Massilia litorea: one gene and its partner. The protein of the gene in region 1 interacts with the protein of each later gene in a pairwise test. Links are inferred from orthologs where the notes say so. Each region holds a gene or a part of one and is shown in the gene's direction. Other genes may lie near its edges. The genes, in order: ftsB and LPB04_RS01075.

Region 1 (8,047 bases):
AACCATGAGTGCTATCGTTGATATTATCGGCCGCGAGATCATTGACTCGCGCGGCAATCCGACCGTCGAATGCGACGTCCTGCTCGAATCCGGCGTGATGGGCCGTGCGGCCGTGCCGTCGGGCGCGTCGACCGGTTCGCGCGAAGCGATCGAACTGCGCGACGGCGACCCGAAGCGTTATTTCGGCAAGGGCGTGCTGCAGGCCTGCGAGAACATCAACACCGAGATCAGCGAAGCCATCATGGGCCTGGACGCCAACGAACAGGCCTTCCTCGACCGCACCCTGATCGACCTGGACGGTACCGAGAACAAGAGCCGCCTGGGCGCCAACGCGATGCTGGCCGTGTCGATGGCCGTGGCCAAGGCCGCCGCTGAAGAAGCGGGCCTGCCGCTGTACCGCTACTTCGGCGGTTCGGGCGCGATGCAGATGCCGGTGCCGATGATGAACGTCATCAACGGCGGCGCACACGCCGACAATAACCTGGACATCCAGGAATTCATGATCATCCCGGTCGGCGCGCCAAGCTTCAAGGAAGCGATCCGCTACGGCGCGGAAGTCTTCCACACGCTCAAAAAAATCCTGCACGCGAAGGGCCTGTCGACCGCGGTCGGCGACGAAGGCGGTTTCGCGCCTTCGGTCTCGAGCCACGAAGAAGCGATCAAGCTGATCATGCAGGCGATCGAGCAGGCAGGCTATGAAGCCGGCACCCAGATCGCCATCGGCCTCGATTGCGCCGCCAGCGAGTTCTACAAGGACGGCAAGTACCACCTGGAAGGCGAAGGCCTGCAGCTGACCGCGACCGACTTCACCAACATGCTCGCCACCTGGTGCGACAAGTACCCGATCATCTCGATCGAGGACGCGATGCACGAAGGCGACTGGGAAGGCTGGGCCACGCTCACCGCTGCCCTGGGCAAGCGCGTGCAGCTGGTCGGCGACGACCTGTTCGTCACCAATACCAAGATCCTCAAAGAGGGCATCCAGAAGGGCATCGCCAACTCGATCCTCATCAAGATCAACCAGATCGGCACCCTGACCGAGACCTTCGCCGCCATCGAAATGGCCAAGCGCGCCGGCTACACGGCCGTCATCTCGCACCGTTCGGGCGAGACCGAGGACTCGACCATCGCCGATATCGCAGTCGGCCTGAACGCCCTGCAGATCAAGACCGGTTCGATGTCGCGTTCGGACCGCATGGCCAAGTACAACCAGCTGCTGCGTATCGAGGAAGACCTCGGCGACGTCGCCAGCTATCCTGGCCGTGACGCTTTCTATAATCTGAAGTAATCTGTCGTACTCCGCGGGCCGGCCATCGTGGCGCGGCCCGCGTTCCTGATCTGTCTCCATGCGCATCATTACGCTCGTTCTCGCCGCACTGCTCGTGCTGATCCAGTATCCCCTGTGGCTGGGGAAGGGCGGCATGCTGGCCGTCGCCGATATGACCGACCAGGTCACACTGGCGCAAATCCACACCGACAAGCTCAAGGCACGCAACGCCAAGCTCGAATCCGAAGTGCGCGACCTGCGCGAAGGCACCGGCGCCGTCGAGGAACGCGCGCGCCTGGAACTGGGCATGATCAAGCAGAACGAAATCTTCGTGCAGGTGCTGCGCAAGGACGAAAAGCCGACCGAATCGATGACCGTCCCGCCGCCACCGCCGGAGCCGAAGGCGGGCAAGGGCGGACACGATTCCGCCGCGACGCATTGAACCCATGAATACCGATCCTGCAGCGCAACTGGCGACGCTCGAGGCCTTGTCGGCCTTCCTGGCGGCCGCCTTCGAGAGCGGCGATCCGGCCGTCCTCCTCGACGCCTTCGCCGTCGCCGCGCGCGCCGAAGGCACGGCCCACCTTGCCGCTGCCGCCGGCATTCCCCAGGCCGATCTGCGCCATGCTTTCGCCAGCGGCGAAATGAGCATGTCCGTCACCCTGGCGATCATGAAGGTGATCGATTTGCATATGCCGGGCGCGGCGCACTGAAAATTTCGCGGCCGCTCCACTGTGCGTTGAACGCGTGGGCGGGAGACCCGCCCACCCTACGGGTCTCGTCATAGCACCCGTAGGGTGGGCGGCTCGGCCGCCCACGCGTTCAACCTCAGCGGGATCAGCCAGCGGCCCTGCACTGGTCCGATCAGCACCTTGTCGATTCAAGGCCGCAAAGCGCCCGGATTGGCCTAGAATGTTCGCTATCTCTTCACCAACGAGAAGGAAGCCCACCATGAGCCAGCAACACGCCGCAGGACCGTTCGACGTGACCGTCATCCCGCAGGGCCAGCCCGAGGTGCGCGACGGGGTCACGACCGGCCGCATGGCGATCGACAAGCACTACCATGGCGAACTCGAAGGGCAGGGCGTCGGCGAGATGCTGTCGGCGATGACGACCACCGAAGGCTCGGCCGGCTATGTCGCCATCGAGCGCGTGAGCGGCAAGCTGCAGGGACGCAGCGGCAGCTTCGTCGTCCAGCATACCGGCACGATGGCGCGCGGCGCGCAGGCGCTGTCGATCACGGTCGTGCCCGATTCCGGCACCGGCGAACTGGCCGGCATCGCCGGCACCATGCGCATCCGGATCGAGGAGCGCAAGCATTTCTACGAATTCGATTACGTCCTGCCGCAAGCCTGACACGCGTCAGGCGGACCCGTCCGGGCTGTCCGCTTCCACGAAGGCCTTGAGCCGTCCGAGCGCGCGCTCCCACTGGCGGCCGATGGCGTCCAGGCTACGCCGCGCCTCGTCGATACGCTCGGGGGCGAGCTGCCAGCGCCGCTCGCGTCCGCATTTCTGGTCGCGCACCAGGCCGGCCTCGGCCAGTACCTGAAGGTGCTTGGTCACGCCCTGGCGGGTGATGGCCGTACCGGCGCTGAGTTGGGCGATCGACAGCAAGCCGCCGGCACAGAGCAGGGAAACAAGCTGCAGCCGGGTCGGATCGCCCAGCGCCGCGAACACCTCGGCCAGGCCCTTTTGCTCCCTCTCAGCCGGCAACATGGCGCGCGATGTTGATCACCTGCGCATCCCAGCCCGCGCCGTTCATGCGGAAGGCCTCGTCGCGGCGTTGCGGCGGCAGCTTGTCGAAACCGGATTCGACGACGGTAAGCCGGGTGCCGTTCTCCGGACCGTCCTCCAGGGTGAAGCTCACCAGCGTCGGCTCTTCCTGCGTGTAGTCGGCCGCGGGATCGATCGCATACGGGTGCCAGTAAAACGACAGCAATTGCTCCGGCTCGACGCGCTCGACCCGGGCTTCGAAACGCAGGTGCTCATAGCCGGGGTGGGTGATGTACCCGCGCACCGGCCGGCCGGCCACGAAGGCCTCCTCTTCCAGCTTCACGCCGAACCAGCTGCCGAATTCGGCGGCGTCGGCGAGGGCGCGCCAGACGCGCGCGCGCGGCGCCTTGATCACAATGCTGCGTTCGATGCGGTCAGTGGGGCTGGTCGTGTCCATCACGGGTCTCCTGTTGATTTGGGTAGTAATGCAACCGGATGGTTGCATGATTTGATGCGGAGCGCAAGAACATGCGCATCGCATAAAACCTCGGGCGCTCTGTTGCAAGCGAGCAACTTCATGTAACAATTTCCTTTCAGAAACGATATTTGATCGACTTCTCCTTCCACCCCAAGGTATATTTATTTGCGTAAGACCAGTCCTACAGCGGTAATCAATGGCAAGTTTTTATAAGAAATCAAGAAAGAGACGACTGACCCATGAATCACTTTTTCAATAACATGCGTATCGGCACCCGGCTTACCCTTGCGTTCGCACTGATCCTGATACTCGCCACGATTGCCACCGCGTCCGCCCTGTTCGCAGCGCGTGCCGGCGCCCAGGCTACCGAAGAGATGATGGCCGTGCCGCTGACCAAGGAGCGCCTGGTCTCGAGCTGGAACACGATGACATATTCTGCGATCGCCCGCACTTCGCTGATCGCGCGCAGTACCGACACCACCCTGAGCACCGTGTTCGCCAAGACCATTGCCGACAGCGTGACCACCTCCACTGAACTGATCAAGCAGATCGAGCCGCTGCTGACTTCCGAGGAAGAAAAGGCGAAGCTGGCGACGGTCAAGTCGCTGCGCGCCAAATACCAGGCCTTGAAAGTGCAGGTGATGGACGCGAAGAAAGCGGGCGACGCCGCCGCCGCCGAGCGCCTGTACACGGAGGGCTTCGATCCTGCCGCCCAGGCCTATTCGGCCGCGCTGCAGGACCTGCTGGCCTTGCAGCGGCAGACGATCGACCGCATGACGGTCGCGATCCGCGCCGACTTCGAACACCGCGCGCGCCTGTCGCTGCTGCTCAACGGCCTGATGCTGGTACTCGGCGCCCTGGCCGCCGTGGCCATCACGCGCTCGATTACCCGTCCGCTGAAGGATGCCGTGCGGGTCGCCGAAGCCGTCGCCGGCGGCGACCTGAGCGGCGAGTTCGACAGCCGGCGCCGCGATGAAGTCGGCGACCTGATGGGCGCCCTGCACACGATGAACGACGGCCTGGCCAAGGTCGTGTCCGAAGTGCAGCACGGGACCCGCGCGATCGCCGGCGCCTCGACCGAGATCGCCAGCGGCAACCTCGACTTGTCCGCCCGCACCGAGCAGCAGGCGGGCGCGCTCGAGGAAACCGCGTCCTCGATGGAAGAACTGACCTCGACCGTGCGCCAGAACGCCGAGAGCGCCACGCAGGCGAACCGGCTGGCCCAGGATGCCTCGACCGTCGCCGTGCGCGGCGGCCAGATCGTCGGCCAGGTGGTCGACACGATGGGCGCGATCGATACCGCGTCGCGCAAGATCGTCGACATCATCGGCGTCATCGACGGCATCGCCTTCCAGACCAATATCCTGGCGCTGAATGCCGCCGTGGAGGCGGCGCGGGCCGGCGAGCAGGGCCGCGGCTTTGCCGTGGTCGCCAGCGAAGTGCGCAACCTGGCGCAGCGCTCGGCCACCGCCGCCAAGGAAATCAAGGGGCTGATCGGCGACTCAGTCGCCCAGGTCAACACCGGGACGTCGCTGGTGCAACAGGCCGGCGCCACCATCGGCGAGGTCGTGGCCAGCGTGGCCCGCGTGACCGCCATCATGGCCGAGATCACGGCCGCCAGCCGCGAGCAGAGCATCGGCATCGACCAGGTCAACGAAGCGATCCTGCAGATGGACCAGACCACCCAGCAGAACGCGGCCCTGGTCGAAGAAGCCGCCGCGGCGGCGGCCAGCATGCAGGACCAGTCGGCGCACCTGGAACAGCTGGTGTCGCACTTCCGCCTCGCGGCTCAGCCTGCGCAGCAGGGCGCACGGCACTCCGGCACCCAGCCGGCGCCGCGCGGGCGCCAGGCCCTGGCGCACGCCTCCGCCGCAACCGCCTGAGGCAGGGATGGGGGGCAGATTCGACCCCTCATGATTCGAAAATTGAAATATGCATGCCAATTTGCGATTCATTTCGTCAGAATCTGGCTTCAAACGAAGTGAGATTGTTTCGTGATACCGAGCGTGTAGTGCTTTTTTGTCAGCAAGCGCTGCTCTAGACTGGGCTATCCGCGATCCGTTCAGACCGTATCGCGGTATTCCGAGGGAGGGGATGTACGCAAGGCGCGCAGTCCTTCCCGAACGCCTATTCCGCTTCGTAAAGGAACAATCATGCGTCCCATCTCTTTCCTGTTTCCTGCAACCCTGTTCGTGCTGGCCTGTAGCGCTTCGGCCCGGACCATGCCCTATCCACAGCCCGACGCCGAGTCGGGACCGAGCGTGCAGGTGAGCGCCCCCGGTCCGGCCGCCTTCATCACGGAAGACAAGGCCAGCCAGATCAGCGGGTCGTATGCGATGTCGAACGGCTGGCACATGAAAGTGCAGACGTCTTCGCGCTACATCGACGCGCGCATCGACGACCAGAAGCCGATGCGCCTGCGCGCCGTCTCCGGGGACAAATTCGTCTCGCGCGACGGCAGCGTCACCATGCAGTTCAACCAGGGCGAGTACGGGGACGACATGACGATGAGCTATGTGCCGGACCGCCGCCTGGCCCAGGTGGTGGTGATCTCTTCAAGGATGGCACAGCGCTGAGGGCGCACACGACAACGCCAACCGGCGCGGGTTGGCGTTGTCGTTCAATGCGGACGGCAGCCGCTTACTCCGACGACGCATCTCCCTGCATCGATCCCGCACCCTGCTCCAGGAAGGAGCGCAGCATCCACGCGTTCTTCTCATGCACTTCCATGCGGGTGGTCAGCATGTCGGCGGTCGGGAAGTCGTCGAGCTCGTCGGCCACCTTCACGCCTGCGCGCAAGGTGCGGACCAGGATTTCGTTGCCGTCGACCAGCTGGCGGATCATTTCCTTGGCCGACAGCACGTCCGGCTCCTCCTTGATACTCGACAGCTCGGTATAGCGCCGCGAGGTGGCCGGCGCGAAGTGGCCCAGCGCGCGGATGCGCTCGGCGATGTCGTCGAGGGCGTTCCACTGCTCGGTGTACTGCTCCTCGAACATCACGTGCAGGGTCGAGAACATCGGCCCCGTCACGTTCCAGTGGAAGTTGTGCGTTTTCAGGTAGAGCATGAAGGCATCCCCCAGGACGGTCGAGAGCGACTCGACGATCTTGGCGCGGTCTTCGGTGTTGATTCCGGTATCCATATGCATTGCGGTTCTCCTGTGGTGGGGCAGCGTTTGCGGAAACTGCAACACTGCTAACAATGCAACAAGCTTAGCACCGGACGGAGGATCGGTTGACCGGCTGCCCCGTTTCAATCCCGGGACATCGCTCCGTGCGTCACCATCAGATGGCCTGTGTTACGGTCGGGTGCAGGCACACTACTGGAGCGCAGAGGAGACGGCATGGACAGATTTCTGATCGTGTTTCGAGGGGCGACCATCGGGGAAGCGGAAGGGCCGCAGCACGTGCCCGCACGCTGGGATGCCTGGTTCAGCGAGCTGGGTCCGGCCCTGGTCGACCGGGGCGCGCTCAGCCATGGCAGTGTGGAGGTGGCGACCCGGCTGGTCGGCCCCAAGCTGAGCAGCAGCGCCTTGTCCGGCTATTGCATCATCGCGGCCGCTGACTTCGACGCGGCGGTCCGGCTGGCGCAGTCTTCTCCGATTTTCGACGAGAAGGGCTCAGTGGAAATCGCGCACCTGCGAACTTAGGCAGCCAGGCTCGCCAGCACCTCGCGCACCCGTGGCGGAATCGGCACCGATTGATTGCTGCGCCGGTCCACATACACGTGCACGAAATGCCCGGCCGCCGAGGGCAAGGCCTCGTCGTTGCGGAACAGGGCCAGTTCGTAGCGCACGCTCGAATTGCCGAGCTTGGCCACGCGCACGCCGACGTGGATCAGGTCGGGGAAGGAGATCGAACTGAAGTAGGAGCAGCTTGTTTCGACCACGAAGCCGACGATGTCGTCGCTGTGGATGTCGAGAACGCCGCGGTCGATCAGGTAACGATTGACCGCGGTGTCGAAGAAGCTGTAGTAGTTGACGTTGTTGACATGCCCGTAGCTGTCGTTGTCCATCCAGCGCGTCGGTAGCGCGAGCAGGTGGGGGAAGGCGGAGCGGGGCGTGTCGCGCATCGTCAGGGATCCTCTTAGTGCTTGATTTCACCAGGCGGCACCAGGGCGTCGGCCGTGGTGGCAGTAGCGAACAGCTGGGCGCAATCGACCTTGTCGAAGGCGTAGTGCTTGCCGCAGAAATCGCAGTTGATACCGAGCTCGCCCAGGTCGGCCAGGGCCGATTCGACTTCCGGCTGGCCCAGCATTTTCAGCATGTTGCCGACCTTCTCGCGGGTGCAGCTGCAGTGGAACTGCGGGTGCTGCGGATCGAAGACGCGAATCGTCTCTTCCCAGAACAGGCGGTTGAGCAGGGTCTCGATATCGGTGCTCAGCAGTTCTTCCTGCTTCAGCGTGCTGCCCAGTACCACGGCGCGGTTCCAGGTCTCGAGGTCTTCCTCTTCGGTGGCCTGTTTCGTCTGGTCGTCCTTGCCGCTGTGGCGCGGCAGCTTCTGCAGCAGCAGGCCGCGCGAGACCTTGTCGTCGGCCGCCAGCCACAATTTCGTGTCCATCTGTTCCGAGCGCAGCATGTAGTTTTCGATG
Region 2 (8,161 bases), 2.4 Mb from region 1 along the record:
GCCGAGATGCCGGCCGCGATCCTCCAGGCAGTCAAGGACGGCGACGTCGTGCTGACCATGGGGGCGGGCTCGATCAGCGGCGTTCCCAACATACTGACTTCTGAACAAAAGGTAGCATCGTGAGCGACATCATCACCAACTTCGGCAAGGTCGGCGTCCTGTACGGCGGCCGTTCGGCCGAGCGCGAAATTTCCATCCTGTCCGGCACCGGCGTGCTGCAGGCCCTGCAGAGCCGCGGCATCGACGCCCACGGCTTCGACCCGGCCGAGCGGACGCTGGCCGAACTGGCCGCGGAAAAATTCGACTGCGTCTTCATCGCGCTGCACGGCCGCTACGGCGAAGACGGCAGCCTGCAGGGCGCCCTCGAACAGCTCGGCATTCCCTACACCGGCAGCGGCGTCATGGCGTCCTCCGTCGGCATGGACAAGATCACCACCAAGATCATCTGGCTGTCGAAAAACATCCCGACCCCGCGCTACGCGACCGTCGCCCCGGGCGACGACCTGGATAAAGTCGTCGCCGAACTGGGCCTGCCGCTGATCGTCAAGCCGCCGCTCGAAGGCTCGACCATCGGCATCACGAAAGTGGAAAAGGCCGAAGAGTTCGAAGCTGCCGTGGCCCTGGCCGCGGGTTTCGACGAAGTCATCCTCGCCGAGGAATTCGTCACCGGCCGCGAGTTCACGGTCGCCGTGCTCGGCACCGGCAAGCATGCGCGCGCGCTGCCGATCGTCGAGATCGTGGCTCCGCAGGGCAACTACGACTACCAGAACAAGTATTTCACGGACGACGTCCAGTACCACTGCCCGGCGCAGCTGCCGGATGCACTGACTGCCGAGATCCAGAAGCACGCCGTGGACGCCTACCGCGCCCTCGGCTGCGAAGGCTGGGCCCGGGTCGACGTGCTGGTACGCGAAAGCGACATGCGTCCGTTCCTGTTGGAAGTCAATACTTCGCCGGGCATGACGGGCCACTCGCTGGTGCCGATGGCGGCGCGCGCGGTGGGTATCAGCTATGAAGACCTGTGCGTCGAGATCCTGCGTTCGGCGCGCTGCAAGATGGTAAAGGCACAAGGCTAAAAGAATGTGGCATGACGTACGCGCCCTCAACGCCACCGCCAGCACGCTGCTGGCGGCGACGCTGCTCGCCGGTATCGCGAGCGGCGTGTGGTGGCTGTCGCAGCGGCCGATGTTCACCTTGCGCGAAGTGCGCATCGAGAGCTTGTACAAGATCGACCTGAAGCACGTGAACGAACTGACGGTACGGAACAGCGTCCTTGGCAAGATCCGCGGGAATTTCTTCACGACGGACCTGGAGCAGGTGCGCACGACCTTCGAGGCGGTGCCCTGGGTACGCCGCGCAACGGTGCGCCGCGAGTGGCCGAACGGCCTCATCGTGGAAGTGGAAGAGCACGAAGCGCTCGGCACCTGGGGCGAAGGCCGCCTGCTGTCGGTGAAGGGCGATGTATTTACCGCCAATATCGCCGAGGCCGACGACGACCACGAACTGCCGGCCTTTGTCGGACCCGCCGGCAGCGAGAAGGATGTGCTGGCGCGCTTCTCCGAATTGCGCTCGTGGTTCGCGCCGGTGAAACTGGTGCCGCAGGAACTGGCGCTGTCCTCGCGTTACGCCTGGACCGTCAAGCTGGACAACGGCATGAGCGTGGAGCTCGGCCGCGAGCAGGACAAGAACACCGTCAAGGCGCGCGTGCAGCGCCTGGTCGGGGTCTACCCGCAGCTGGTCGCCCGGCTGCAGGAAGGCCGCATCGATACGATCGACATGCGCTACCCGAACGGGCTGGCGCTGTCCTCCGCGGCCTTGACTGTGCCGACGGATGCCACCAAGCCTGTGAAGGCCGCGGCGAAGAAGAAAACAAAAACTCCGACTAACAAGCCAACAAAGCAAATCTAAGCAGGCGAGCAATGACAAAAGACGCGAAAAACCTGATCGTCGGCCTCGACATCGGCACCTCGAAGGTGGTGGCGGTGGTGGCCGAGGTGATGTCCGACGGACGCCACGAGGTCATCGGCCTCGGTCAGCACGAGTCGAAGGGATTGAAGAAGGGCGTTGTGGTCAACATCGAGGCCACCGTCGAATCGATCCAGCGCGCGCTCGAGGAGGCCGAGCTGATGGCCGACTGCAAGATCCGCAATGTCTACGCAGGCATCGCCGGCAGCCATATCCGCTCCTTCAATTCGAGCGGCATGGTTGCGATCAAGGACAAGGAAGTCACGCAGACCGACGTCGCGCGCGTGATCGAGACGGCGAAAGCGGTCAACATCCCGACCGACCAGCAGCTGCTGCACACGGTGCCGCAGGAATTCATCGTCGACAACCAGGAAGACGTGCGCGAGCCGATCGGCATGAGCGGCATCCGCCTGGAAGTGCGCGTGCACATCGTCACCGGCGCGGTGTCGGCGGTGCAGAACATCGTCAAGTGCGTGCGCCGCTGCGGCCTGGAAGTGTCGGACCTGATCCTGCAGCCGATGGCCTCGGCCGACGCGGTGCTGACGAACGACGAGAAGGAACTCGGCGTCGTCATCATCGACATCGGCGGCGGCACCACCGACATCGCGGTGTTTTCCGACGGCGCAATCCGCCACACGGCCGTGATCCCCATCGCCGGCGACCAGATCACCAGCGACATCGCGATGGCGCTGCGCACGCCGACCGGCGAAGCCGAAGAAATCAAGCTGCGCTACGGCGTCGCCAAGCAGGTGCTGGCCGATCCGGGCGAGACCCTGGAAGTGCCGGGCCTGGGCGACCGCGGTCCGCGTTCGCTCTCGCGCCAGGCGCTGGCCGCCGTCATCGAACCGCGTGTCGAAGAGCTGTTCGCGATGGTGCACCAGGTGGTGCGCGAGTCCGGCTACGAGGGCGTGCTGTCGTCGGGCATCGTGCTCACCGGTGGCACCTCGATGATGCCGGGGATGATCGAGATGGCCGAAGACATGTTCCTGAAACCGACGCGCCTGGGCACGCCGGACTACCGCGGCCAGCTGGCCGACGTGGTCCGCAGCCCGCGCTACGCGACGGTGCTGGGCCTGTTGATGGAAGCGAAAAAACAGTATTTGCGGGGCCACATCGTTACGCGTCAGGATGGCTCGGTAAAGGCGGTGTGGCAACGTATGAAGGAATGGTTCTTGGGGAATTTCTAAGCAGCAATCGGCGCAGTCAGCCAAGCGTATTTGATTCGATACAAAACACATATTTTTTTATAATACTAAGCAGTATCCAAGCGCTAGGCCTGATACCCTTATGAGGTTTGGTGCATGGATAGTGCACTTTGAAAATTAGGAGTGACATCATGGAGTTCGATATGGTCGATAACGCAGCACTGGGAACGGTGATCAAGGTCGTCGGCGTGGGTGGTGCAGGCGGCAACGCGGTGCAGCACATGATCAACAAAGGTGTGTCGGGCGTCGAGTTCATCGCCGCCAACACCGATGCCCAGGCGCTGGCTGCGTCGAGCGCGAACAACATCATCCAGATCGGCGAGTCCGGCCTGGGTGCCGGCATGCGCCCGGAAATCGGCCGCCAGCTGGCCGAGCAGACCCGTAGCCGCATCGAAGATTCGCTGCGCGGCGCGCACATGGTCTTCATCGCTGCCGGCATGGGCGGCGGCACCGGTACCGGCGCCGCACCGATCGTGGCCGAAGTGGCGAAAACCATGGGCGCCCTGACGGTGGCCGTGGTCTCGAAGCCGTTCTCGTACGAAGGCCAGAAGTGCATGGACGTCGCCGAGGCGGGCCTCGAAGAACTGTCGAAGCATGTCGACTCGCTGATCATCATCCTCAACGAAAAGCTGGAAGACATCTACGAAGACGAATCGATGCTCGAGTGGATGAAGCATGCCGACGACGTGCTCAACAACGCCGTTGCCGGTATCGCCGAGATCATCAACGTGCCGGGTCACATCAACGTCGACTTCAACGACGTCAAGACGATCATGAGCGAGCAGGGCAAGGCCATGATGGGCACCGCCACCGCTTCCGGCGTGGACCGCGCGCGCATCGCCGCCGAGCAGGCCGTCGCTTCGCCGCTGCTGGACGGTATCGACCTGTCGGGCGCCAAGGGCGTGCTGGTGAACGTCACCGCTTCGCGTGGCCTGAAAGGTAAGGAGATCAAGGAAGTCATGGCTGCCGTGCGCGCCTTTGCCGCTCCGGACGCATCGATCGCACAAGGCATCGCCTACGACGACGAGATGGGCGACGAGATCCGCGTGACCGTGGTTGCCACGGGTCTGGGCAAAGCCAAGAAGATGCAGCTGGTGCAGCCGCAGCAGGTGCTGCGCACCGGTACCTACAATGCGCCGATGATGGCCGGCACGGCATCGGTCACCGCCGGCGTCACCATGGGCCACGCAGCGACCGGCGGCGACGCCGGCATGAAGCAGCCGGCCGTGTGGCGCCGCGAGCAGGCATCGGAGCAGGTGCAGGCGATGCAGCGCAATGGCGTCGAGACCTACGACATTCCGGCTTTCCTGCGTAAGCAAGCCGACTGAGCGTAAATCGTTTAGTTAAATACAACCGGGATCGGAGCTCGCGCTCCGGTCCCGGTTTTTTTATGCGTTCATCGATTGCGTCCGGCAATACCGGTAGGGTGGGCGGGTTTCCCGCCCACGCGCTGATCGATAACGGTTCCGGTATCGTGCCGGACGATCTCGCCGCTGACTATGGCCGCGTGGGCGGGAGACCCGCCCACCCTACGTCCCAGGATTTATCGATATAGGTCTCGCGCTCGCTCTTGCGGCTGCGCAGGCGCTCGATCGCCAGGCGCGTCGTGACCGTGACCAGCCAGGCTTCGGGCGACTGCACGCGATTTTTCGCATTCGCCCGGGCACTGCCGTGCCAGCGCAGCCAGGCGTCCTCGAGCCAGTGTAGAGCAGGGATGAGGACAAGACGCGCGGGCACCGGGTGTTGTGACAGCAGGGCGGGCGAAGCCGCGCCGTGCAAGCCTTGTGCGCATCAGGCATACTGGCAAGGTTTTCAAAATAACACCTGAGGATTAATCCATGACCATCAAGATTGGCGAGCGCCTGCCGGAAGGCACCCTGGCTGAATTCATCGAGACCGAAACCGAAGGCTGCTCGCTCGGCCCGAACGTGTTCCAGGTCGCCGACCTGGTAAAAGGCAAGAAGATCGCGATCTTCGGCCTGCCGGGCGCCTTCACGCCGACCTGCTCGGCCAAGCACGTGCCTGGCTATGTCCAGAACGCCGCCGCCCTGAAGGCCAAAGGCGTGGACGAAATCTGGTGCATCTCGGTCAACGACGCCTTCGTCATGGGCGCCTGGGGCCGCGACCAGAAATCGACCGGCATCGTGCGCATGATGGCCGACGGTAACGCTTCCTTCACCAAGGCCCTCGGCCTGGACGCGGACTTCTCGAAGCACAACATGGGCACGCGTTCGCAGCGCTACTCGATGCTGGTGGAAGACGGCGTGGTGAAACAGCTGAACGTGGAGCAGGGCGGCTTCGACGTCTCGAGCGCCGAAACGATGCTGTCGCAACTGGGCTGATTCCGGCTCCCCCGCATCACCCGACGGCGCTGCGGCGCCGTTTTCATTTTATTCCGTAGCCCATGCAAGCCCACGCACAAAGCAAAGTAAGCGGCAACCTGCGCAGCATCTACGCGATGCTGATCGCGGTCGTCATGTTCTCATTGATGGACACGGCGATGAAACTGCTCGCCGCCCACTATCCGGCGATGCAGGTCGCGGCCCTGCGTTCGCTGTCCTCGCTGCCGCTGGTCTGCGCCTATGTCGCCTGGCGCGGCGGCTTCTCGACCATGCTGCAGGTGAAGCCGGGCCTGCACCTGCTGCGCGGCGCGCTCGGCATCGGCATGCTGGCGCTGTTCGCATTCGGGCTGAAAAAACTCAGCCTGGCGGAAGCCTATTCGATCTTCTTCATCGCGCCCGCGCTGATCACGGCGATGTCGGTGTTCTTCCTGAAAGAGACCGTCGACCTGGCACGCTGGATCGCCATTTTCGTGGGCCTCGGCGGCGTGCTGGTCGTGCTGCGACCGGAAGGCGAGGGCATGCTGACCCTGGGCGGTCTCGCCATCCTGGCCTCGGCCGTCTGCTACGCCATTTCCGCAATCGCGGCGCGCGTGCAGGCGCGCACCAATTCCACGCGCCAGATGATGTTCTGGCTGATGCTGCTGATGGCGATCGGCGCGAGTACGCTGGCCGCGCCGAACTGGGTGGCGCTCGACCCGGCCCACGTCTGGCTGCTGCTCGGACTGGCGATTTCCGGCTTCTTCGGCCAGCTGGCGATCACGGAGGCCTTCAGCCACGGCGAGGCCTCGGTGGTCGCACCCTTCGAGTATTCGGCCCTGGCCTGGGGCGTGGCGATCGACTGGCTGCTGTGGCAGACCCTGCCCGACGAGTACACCCTGGTCGGGGCAGCGATCATCATCGGCAGCGGTATCTATCTGATTCGACACGAGAAAACACATGCGGAGAGCGAGCATCCGTAGTGTCGCCTTTGCGCATCGGTTAGCTCATCCATTGCCTCGCTGCAAGGGTCGAGTCCGGCAGCGATTTGCCAGCGACGATATAATCGGCTCATGCTCAAACAACGAACCATCAAAGAACTCGTGCGTACGACCGGCGTCGGGCTGCACTCGGGCCGCAAGGTCGAACTGACGCTGCGCCCGGCCGCGGTCGATACCGGCATCGTATTCCGCCGCGTCGACCTCGACCCGGTCGTCGAATTCCCGTCGAGCGCCGAGGTCGTCGGCGATACGCGCATGGCCTCGGTCCTGGTCAAGGGCGACGCGCGCGTCTCGACCGTCGAACACCTGATGTCGGCCTGCGCCGGCCTCGGCATCGACAACCTGTACATCGAAGTGACGGCCGAGGAAATCCCGATCATGGACGGCTCCGCGTCCTCCTTCGTGTTCCTGTTGCAGCAGGCCGGCGTGCAGGACCAGGCCGCGCCGAAGAAATTTATTCGCGTGCTGAAGGAAGTCGAAGTGCGCCACGGCGCGGGCAACAACGAAAAGTGGGCGAAATTGAAACCGCACGACGGTTTCAAACTCGACTTCTTCATCGAATTCAACCACCCGGCGGTGGACGGCACCATGCAGAACGCGACGGTCGATTTTGCGCACGTGTCGTATGTGCACGACGTGGCGCGCGCCCGCACCTTCGGCTTCATGCAGGACGTCGAGAGCCTGCGCGGCATGGGCCTGGCACGGGGCGGCTCGCTGGAAAACGCGATCGTGATGGACGAATACCGGATCCTGAATGCGGACGGCCTGCGCTACGACGACGAATTCGTGCGGCACAAGATTCTCGATGCGATCGGCGATTTGTACATGATCGGGCATCCGCTGCTGGCGGCCTACGAGGCCCATAAATCGGGGCATGCGCTGAATAACGACCTGCTGCGTGCTTTGTTGGCGCGGCCGGATGCGTACGAGATCGTGTCTTTCGATGGGGCGGCCGATGCGCCGGCCTCGTATGTCAAGCAGATGCACGAGGAATGGGCGCAGATGTGATTGGTGTGCAAGCGCCGTAACGCGTGGACATGCCCGGTGAACCCGTCATTGATGCCATTGGCATCAATGACCCCGTACGGTGTACCAGCGGCCGCAGTGTAACGTAGGGTGGGCTCCCCGAGCCCACGCGTTCACGGCCTGCACAGCGGCGGCAACGACCTTAACCGCCGCGCCGCTTAGCCGCCAATCTCTTGATCGCCGCCACCAGCGCCGCATTCTGCGGCGTATCCGGCAAACTGTCCCCCAACTCCTCGAAGGCATCGACCGCCGTCGGCGGCAACTCCAGCACCCGGGTTTCCACCTGCGGCGGCATCGCCCGCGTCACCTGCACCTTCAAACGCGTCGACGTCACCTGCCAGCCGCGTGCCAATAAAGTACTCTGCAATTTCGGCAGCTGCTGCTTCAGCCGCGCCGCCACTGCCGAGCTCGGCACGGCGAGGGTCAGCACGCCTTCCTGGAACGAGAGCACGTCGCAGTTGTTCGCAATCGCCGGCAAGGCCTGGCCGACATCGCGCTGCAGGTCGGCCATGCGCAACGCGGCCGGCAGCAGGCTGGCCATGCGGTCGTTCTGACGCAGGAAGCTTGTTGCCTCGAACGAGGTGGGGCGGTTGCGGGTGCCGTAGATATGCATCAAGGGAGACAATCGAGTGGACTACAAGGGCGC

What was found.
Region 2: the proteins of ftsB (region 1) and LPB04_RS01075 interact in binary tests that used the Escherichia coli proteins (3 or more experiments, as listed by UniProt). The link is inferred for Massilia litorea from one-to-one orthologs.

Annotation. Positions count from the first base shown.
Region 1 is NZ_CP062941.1:2,670,559-2,678,605, forward strand. Bases 148-3,027 are described here. They hold ftsB (cell division protein FtsB), read left to right. Parts: upstream 148-1,346; coding sequence 1,347-1,709; downstream 1,710-3,027. Other genes in these bases: eno (phosphopyruvate hydratase), read left to right, coding at 148-1,288; LPB04_RS11895 (helix-turn-helix domain-containing protein), read left to right, coding at 1,714-1,980; LPB04_RS11900 (DUF3224 domain-containing protein), read left to right, coding at 2,219-2,623; LPB04_RS11905 (ArsR/SmtB family transcription factor), read right to left, coding at 2,630-2,983; LPB04_RS11910 (SRPBCC family protein), read right to left, coding at 2,970-3,027. In the rest of the region: more of eno, read left to right, coding at 5-147; more of LPB04_RS11910, read right to left, coding at 3,028-3,437; LPB04_RS11915 (methyl-accepting chemotaxis protein), read left to right, coding at 3,698-5,341; LPB04_RS11920 (hypothetical protein), read left to right, coding at 5,612-6,034; LPB04_RS11925 (Dps family protein), read right to left, coding at 6,099-6,605; LPB04_RS11930 (hypothetical protein), read left to right, coding at 6,801-7,106; LPB04_RS11935 (acyl-CoA thioesterase), read right to left, coding at 7,103-7,528; Hsp33 family molecular chaperone HslO, read right to left, coding at 7,543-8,047. UniProt on the Escherichia coli protein: Essential cell division protein. May link together the upstream cell division proteins, which are predominantly cytoplasmic, with the downstream cell division proteins, which are predominantly periplasmic.
Region 2 is NZ_CP062941.1:258,307-266,467, reverse strand. The notes cover bases 1-2,994. They hold LPB04_RS01075 (cell division protein FtsQ/DivIB), read left to right. Parts: upstream 1-1,080; coding sequence 1,081-1,908; downstream 1,909-2,994. Other genes in these bases: ftsA (cell division protein FtsA), read left to right, coding at 1,920-2,994; LPB04_RS01080 (D-alanine--D-alanine ligase), read left to right, coding at 129-1,076; murC (UDP-N-acetylmuramate--L-alanine ligase), read left to right, coding at 1-123. In the rest of the region: more of ftsA, read left to right, coding at 2,995-3,152; cell division protein FtsZ, read left to right, coding at 3,302-4,498; LPB04_RS01055 (peroxiredoxin), read left to right, coding at 5,009-5,512; LPB04_RS01050 (DMT family transporter), read left to right, coding at 5,629-6,471; lpxC (UDP-3-O-acyl-N-acetylglucosamine deacetylase), read left to right, coding at 6,562-7,497; LPB04_RS01040 (DciA family protein), read right to left, coding at 7,658-8,128. UniProt on the Escherichia coli protein: Essential cell division protein. May link together the upstream cell division proteins, which are predominantly cytoplasmic, with the downstream cell division proteins, which are predominantly periplasmic. May control correct divisome assembly.